2 linked regions of the Pararhizobium sp. A13 genome follow. The protein of the gene in region 2 interacts with the protein of the main gene of each other region in a pairwise test. Links are inferred from orthologs where the notes say so. Each region holds a gene or a part of one and is shown on either strand. Other genes may lie near its edges.

Region 1 (3,170 bases), 2.2 Mb from region 2 along the record:
GGTGCTGCCTGGGGCGCGATCGCCCATCAGGCGCAGCTGCTTGGGTTCCAGGCACACGGCATGACCGGGCTGCATTTCGACAAGGCCGTCGAAATTCTCGGCATTCCGGAGGGCCACCGGGTGGAAGCCGCCGCCGCCATCGGCCGGCTGGGCGACAAGTCGCAACTGCCAGACTTCCTGCAGGCGCGCGAAACCCCGAGCCCCCGCCGCCCCCTCTCGGAAATCGCCTTCAACGGCTCCTTCGTCGCCGGGTAGCTGCAAAAAGAAAACCACGCCTTCTTGCGGAGGCGTGGTTTTGACGTCGAGCAACGTGCACGCCTCGATCAGATATCGAGGTTGGCGACGCTCAGCGCGTTTTCCTGGATGAAGTCACGGCGTGGTTCGACTTCGTCACCCATCAGGCGCGAGAACAGACCATCGGCATCGGTCGCGTCGTGGACCCTGACCTGCAGCAACGAGCGGACGTTCGGATCGAGCGTCGTTTCCCACAGCTGCTCGGCATTCATCTCGCCGAGACCCTTGTATCGCTGCATCGACAGGCCCTTGCGGCCGCTGGCGAAGATCGCGTCGAGCAGCGCGCGCGGGCCGCTGATTTCCAGCGCACCGTCCTTGCGGCGCAGGATCGGCGGATGGCCGTAAATTTCCTTCAGGCGCGGGGTCAGCTGGTCGATGTGGCGCGCGTCGGATGAACCGATCAGCGCCATGTCGAGCGAGGCCACTTCCTTGACGCCGCGCACCATACGCTCGAAGCGCAGCCCGCCATCGCCGGCGACCACGGCCGTCCAGCCGCGTTCGGTTTCTTCGGCGATCAGGTCGAGGCGCTTCGCAACCTCGGCTGCCGTTGCTTCCGACTGCTCGGTATGCTGGTTGAATTCCGGATTGAGCGCCCCCGCAATCGCCGCCTGCTCGACGACCGAACGGCTGTAGCGCGAGTGCAGACCTTCGACCAGCGAGCGCAGGCGCAGCGCGTCGAGGATCACTTCGCGCAGGTCCTGCCCGACACGAACCTCGCCGGAGCCCAGTTCAAGCGCCGCGTCCTCGAGGCCCATGGAGATCAGATATTCCTCCAGCGCCTTTTCATCCTTCAGATATTGCGCCGACTTGCCACGCGCGACCTTATAGAGCGGCGGCTGGGCGATATAGAGATGGCCGCGCTCGATCAGCTCCGGCATCTGCCGGAAGAAGAAGGTGAGCAGCAGGGTGCGGATGTGGGCGCCGTCAACGTCAGCATCGGTCATGATGATGATCTTGTGATAGCGCAGCTTTTCCGGATTGAATTCGTCCTTGCCGATCGACGTGCCGAGTGCCGTGATCAGCGTGCCAATTTCCTGGCTCGACAGCATCTTGTCGAAGCGGGCGCGCTCGACATTGAGGATCTTGCCGCGCAGCGGTAGGATCGCCTGGTTTTCGCGCGACCGGCCCTGCTTGGCCGAACCGCCTGCCGAGTCCCCTTCGACGAGGAAGAGTTCCGACTTGGCGGGATCCCGTTCTGAACAGTCGGCCAGTTTTCCTGGCAGCGAGGAAATATCCAGCGCGCCCTTGCGGCGGGTCAACTCGCGCGCCTTGCGTGCTGCTTCGCGCGCGGCGGCCGCTTCGACAACCTTGCCGACCAGGATCTTGGCGTCGCCCGGATGTTCTTCCAGCCAGACGCTCAGCGCTTCGTTGACAAGGCTTTCGACGACCGGGCGGACTTCCGAGGAGACCAGCTTGTCCTTGGTCTGCGAGGAGAATTTCGGATCCGGCACCTTGACCGAGAGAACCGCCGTCAACCCTTCGCGGCAGTCGTCACCGGTCAGCGTCACCTTTTCCTTCTTCATGATGCCGGAACTGTCGGCATAGGAGACGATCTGGCGGGTCAGCGCGCCGCGGAACCCGGCCATATGCGTGCCGCCGTCGCGCTGGGGAATGTTGTTGGTGAAGCAAAGCACGTTCTCGTGGTAGCTGTCGTTCCACCACATGGCGACTTCGACGGTGATGCCGTCCTTTTCACCGCGAATAGAGACAGGCTTCGAGACCAGCGGCTTCTTGGCGCGGTCGAGATAGGCGACGAAGGCTTCGAGACCGCCGTCATAGATCATCTCGTCCTGGCGGATATCGGAATGGCGCTTGTCGGTGAGCAGGATGCGTACACCGGAATTCAGGAAGGCCAGTTCGCGCAGACGGTGTTCGAGCGTGCCGTAGTCGAACTCTATCATCGTAAAAGTGTCGCTGCTCGGCAGGAATGTCACTTCCGTGCCGGTTTCGCCATTGCTGTCGCCGACGACCGCCAGGGGCGCATCGGCCACGCCGTGCGTGAAGCTGATCTCGTGGATCTTGCCCTGGCGCTTGATCTTGAGCTTGAGCTTGACCGAGAGCGCGTTGACGACCGAGACGCCAACGCCATGCAGACCGCCGGAAACCTTGTAGGAATTCTGGTCGAACTTCCCGCCGGCGTGCAGTTGCGTCATGATTACTTCGGCAGCCGAAATCCCTTCGCCCGTGTGGATGTCGGTCGGGATGCCGCGACCGTTGTCGGTCACCGTCACGGAACCGTCGGCGTTCAGCGTCACCGTGACGATGTCGGCATGACCAGCCAGCGCCTCGTCGATCGCATTGTCCACGACCTCGTAGACCATGTGGTGCAGACCCGAGCCGTCGTCGGTATCGCCGATATACATGCCCGGCCGCTTGCGGACAGCATCGAGACCCTTCAGGACCTTGATGGAATCGGCACCATATTCGGCGTTTGCGCCGGCTTCGGTTTCAGGCAAATCGGTCATTCGGCTATAAGTCTTTCCAGGTTTTGATGCCATGTCGTCGGAGATCTGATTCCGTGCGAATCAGCCCTCGATGGCGCTCCCCGAATATAGGGATTTTGTCCAGAGTTCCAAATCCCGTGCAGCCTGAAAGCGGCAGAATTCAGGGGATCATCAGAGTTCCTTATCAGCAAACCGACCTTTTTCCAAAACATCTTCCAGCATATGGATGGTTTCGCCGGATAAGCCACGAATACGGCTCGCGAGCCGGTTGGCAAAGGCCGTGTGAGCGGGCGACAAACCGGAAGTATCGAGCACGACTTTCGGATCGGACAGTGCTGCCAGACCGAAAAGCTCGTCGGCATCATCCCAGATGACATTGAAATATCCGGCGACCCTTTGCAGGAGTTCAAAGCTCGGCGCGCCGCGCTTTCC
Region 2 (3,445 bases):
GCCGTTGCCGAACAGGGCAAAGGCCGAGAGAATGAAGAAGGCGATCAGCGTGCCGCGGCGCGCCACAAGGAACCGTTGTTGGCGGCTCATGCCCGTGGTCAGGCTGAGGAAGATCGGCGCGAGGCCGGGTGGATCGATGGTGACCAGAATGGTGGTCAGCGCATTGATCAGAAGGTCGAAGTGTGACATCCGATGTCCCCGTCGCGGCCTTGTTTATGATCGCCGTCTCATGGATTGTTAGGCGACCGGATCGACGAAGGAAAGAGCCGTTTCGGACCGTTCCTTCGCTTTTGCCTTGCAAATGCCATCCATAGCGCCGAAGAGCCTAAAAGGCTGTTCAAAACCCGGCCCCGAAATTGGCGCTCGCCAATGCATTCGGCTATAAAAATCTGTCTGATTCTGAACAAAGATCGTGATCGAAATTGACTGAACAAACCACACCCGGCGGCGGCAAGAATCCACCAGGCATCGAGCCTATTTCCATCATGGAGGAAATGCAGCGGTCGTATCTCGATTACGCCATGAGCGTCATCGTCAGCCGCGCTCTTCCCGATGTCCGCGACGGTCTGAAGCCGGTTCACCGCCGCATCCTCTGGGGGATGAGCGAACTCGGCATCGACTGGAACAAGAAATACGTCAAATGCGCCCGCGTCACCGGTGACGTGATGGGTAAATACCACCCGCACGGCAACATGGCGATTTACGACGCCCTGGCGCGCATGGCGCAGCCTTGGTCGTTGCGTCTGCCGCTGATCGACGGTCAGGGCAATTTCGGCTCCATCGACGGCGATCCACCGGCGGCCGAACGCTACACGGAATGCCGGCTGCAGAAGGCAGCGCATGCGCTGCTCGACGACCTCGACAAGGAAACGGTCGATTTCCGCGACAACTATGACGGTACGCTGAACGAACCCTCGGTCGTTCCGGCCAAGTTCCCGAATCTGCTGGTCAATGGCGCAGGCGGCATCGCGGTCGGCATGGCGACGAACATCCCGCCGCACAACCTGATGGAAGTCATCAACGGCTGCATCGCGCTGATCGACGATCCGGCGCTCGAACTGCCGCAATTGATGGAGATCATTCCCGGACCGGACTTCCCGACCGGCGCCTTCATCCTTGGCCGCTCCGGCATCCGCTCGGCCTATGAGACGGGCCGCGGCTCGGTCATCATGCGCGGCCGCGCCACCATCGAACCGATGCGCGGCGATCGCGAACAGATCATCATCACCGAAGTTCCCTATCAGGTGAACAAGGCGACGATGATCGAGAAGATGGCAGAACTGGTCAAGGACAAGCGCATCGAGGGCATTTCCGACCTGCGCGACGAATCCGACCGCCAGGGCTACCGCGTCGTCGTCGAACTCAAGCGCGACGCCAATGCGGAGGTCATCCTCAACCAGCTTTATCGCTACACGCCGCTGCAGACCTCCTTCGGCTGCAACATGGTGGCGCTGAACGGCGGCAAGCCGGAGCAGATGACGCTGCTCGACATGCTGCGCGCCTTCGTGGCCTTCCGCGAGGAAGTCATCAGCCGGCGCACGAAGTACCTGCTGCGCAAGGCGCGTGAGCGCGCGCACGTTCTGGTCGGTCTCGCCATTGCGGTTGCCAATATCGACGAGATCATCAAGCTGATCCGCGAGGCGCCGGATCCGCAGACCGCCCGCGAGCAATTGATGACGCGCCGCTGGCCTGCCTCCGATGTCGAGAGCCTGATCCGGCTGATCGACGATCCGCGCCACCGGATCAATGAGGACCTCACCTACAACCTGTCGGAAGAGCAGGCGAGGGCGATCCTTGAACTTCGTCTCGCCCGCCTGACGGCGCTTGGACGTGACGAAATCGGCGACGAACTCAACAAGATCGGCACCGAGATCAGCGATTATCTGGACATCCTCTCCTCGCGCGTCCGCATCATGACGATCGTGAAGGACGAGCTTATAGCCGTGCGCGACGAATTCGGCACGCCGCGCCGCACCGAGATCGTCGAAGGCGGTCCGGACATGGACGATGAGGATCTGATCGCCCAGGAAGACATGGTCATCACCGTGTCCCACCTCGGCTATATCAAGCGGGTGCCGCTGACGACCTACCGGGCGCAGCGTCGCGGCGGCAAGGGCCGCTCCGGCATGGCGACGCGCGACGAGGATTTCGTGACGAGGCTTTTCGTCGCCAACACGCACACGCCGATCCTGTTCTTCTCCTCGCGTGGCATCGTCTACAAGGAGAAGGTCTGGCGTCTGCCGATCGGAACGCCGCAGTCGCGCGGCAAGGCACTGATCAACATGCTGCCACTCGAAGCCGGCGAACGCATCACCACGATCATGCCGCTGCCTGAGGACGAGAGCACTTGGGAAAACCTCGACGTGATGTTCTCGACCACCCGCGGCACGGTTCGCCGCAACAAGCTGTCGGATTTCGTCCAGGTCAACCGCAACGGCAAGATCGCCATGAAGCTCGAGGAGGAGGGTGATGAAATCCTCTCCGTCGAGACCTGTACCGATCAGGACGACGTCCTTCTAACGACGGCTCTCGGCCAGTGCATCCGGTTCCCAGTCGATGATGTGCGCGTCTTCGCGGGCCGAAACTCGATCGGCGTCCGCGGCATCTCGCTCGGTGAAAACGACAGGATCATCTCGATGACCATCGTCGGCCATGTCGGTGCCGAGCCTTGGGAACGCGCTGCCTACCTGAAGCGCGCCGCGGCAGAACGGCGCGCGGCAACCGGCGAAGACGAGGAAATCGCTCTGGTCGGCGAAGAGGTGACTGAGGAAGGTCAACTTGACGAGGCCCGTTACGAGGAACTGAAGGCGCGCGAACAGTTCGTGCTGACGGTCTCGGTCAAGGGATTCGGCAAGCGGTCGTCCACCTACGATTTCCGCACCTCCGGCCGCGGTGGCAAGGGCATCCGCGCGACGGACACGTCGAAGACGGGCGAAATCGGCGAACTCGTCGCAGCCTTCCCGGTCGAAGACAACGATCAGATCATGTTGGTGTCGGATGGCGGCCAGCTGATCCGCGTGCCTGTCAACGGCATCCGCCTTGCCAGCCGCGCGACCAAGGGTGTGACGATCTTCTCGACAGCCAAGGACGAGAAGGTCGTCTCGGTCGAGCGGATCAGCGAGCCGGAATCCGATGAGGAAGACGAGATTGCGGCCGGGTCGGACGTGCCGGAAGGCGAGCCGCCCGCTGCAACGGAAGAGTAACGGTTCCTCCATGTCAAGATGAAAACCGGGCGATCCTGTCGCCCGGTTTTTCTTTGCCATTGAATTTGTTCGTCCGCGAATTAATCCTGTCGTTGCACCGTTACAGACGTGATTCCCAGATGGGCAATCGGGGCAAGGGGCAGGGAATTCATGGGGCATTTGACACGGCGCGCGCTGTTGGCAGGGGTATCCGCAGGCATCGGGCTTTATGCCGGCCGCACGCTTCTTGCTCCGACAAGCGC

What was found. Proteins that work in one complex are often made in the same cells at the same time.
Region 1: the proteins of gyrA (region 2) and gyrB interact in binary tests that used the Escherichia coli proteins (3 or more experiments, as listed by UniProt). The link is inferred for Pararhizobium sp. A13 from one-to-one orthologs.

Annotation. Positions count from the first base shown.
Region 1 is NZ_CP149510.1:985,412-988,581, reverse strand. The notes cover bases 42-3,140. They hold gyrB (DNA topoisomerase (ATP-hydrolyzing) subunit B), read right to left. Parts: upstream 2,760-3,140; coding sequence 324-2,759; downstream 42-323. Other genes in these bases: WI754_RS04690 (helix-turn-helix transcriptional regulator), read right to left, coding at 2,910-3,140; WI754_RS04700 (nitroreductase family protein), read left to right, coding at 42-255. Outside these bases: more of WI754_RS04700, read left to right, coding at 1-41; more of WI754_RS04690, read right to left, coding at 3,141-3,170. UniProt on the Escherichia coli protein: DNA gyrase negatively supercoils closed circular double-stranded DNA in an ATP-dependent manner to maintain chromosomes in an underwound state.
Region 2 is NZ_CP149510.1:3,150,497-3,153,941, forward strand. The notes cover bases 30-3,403. They hold gyrA (DNA gyrase subunit A), read left to right. Parts: upstream 30-422; coding sequence 423-3,203; downstream 3,204-3,403. Other genes in these bases: WI754_RS15525 (MarC family protein), read right to left, coding at 30-189; WI754_RS15535 (FAD-binding protein), read left to right, coding at 3,354-3,403. Also shown: more of WI754_RS15525, read right to left, coding at 1-29; more of WI754_RS15535, read left to right, coding at 3,404-3,445. UniProt on the Escherichia coli protein: A type II topoisomerase that negatively supercoils closed circular double-stranded (ds) DNA in an ATP-dependent manner to maintain chromosomes in an underwound state.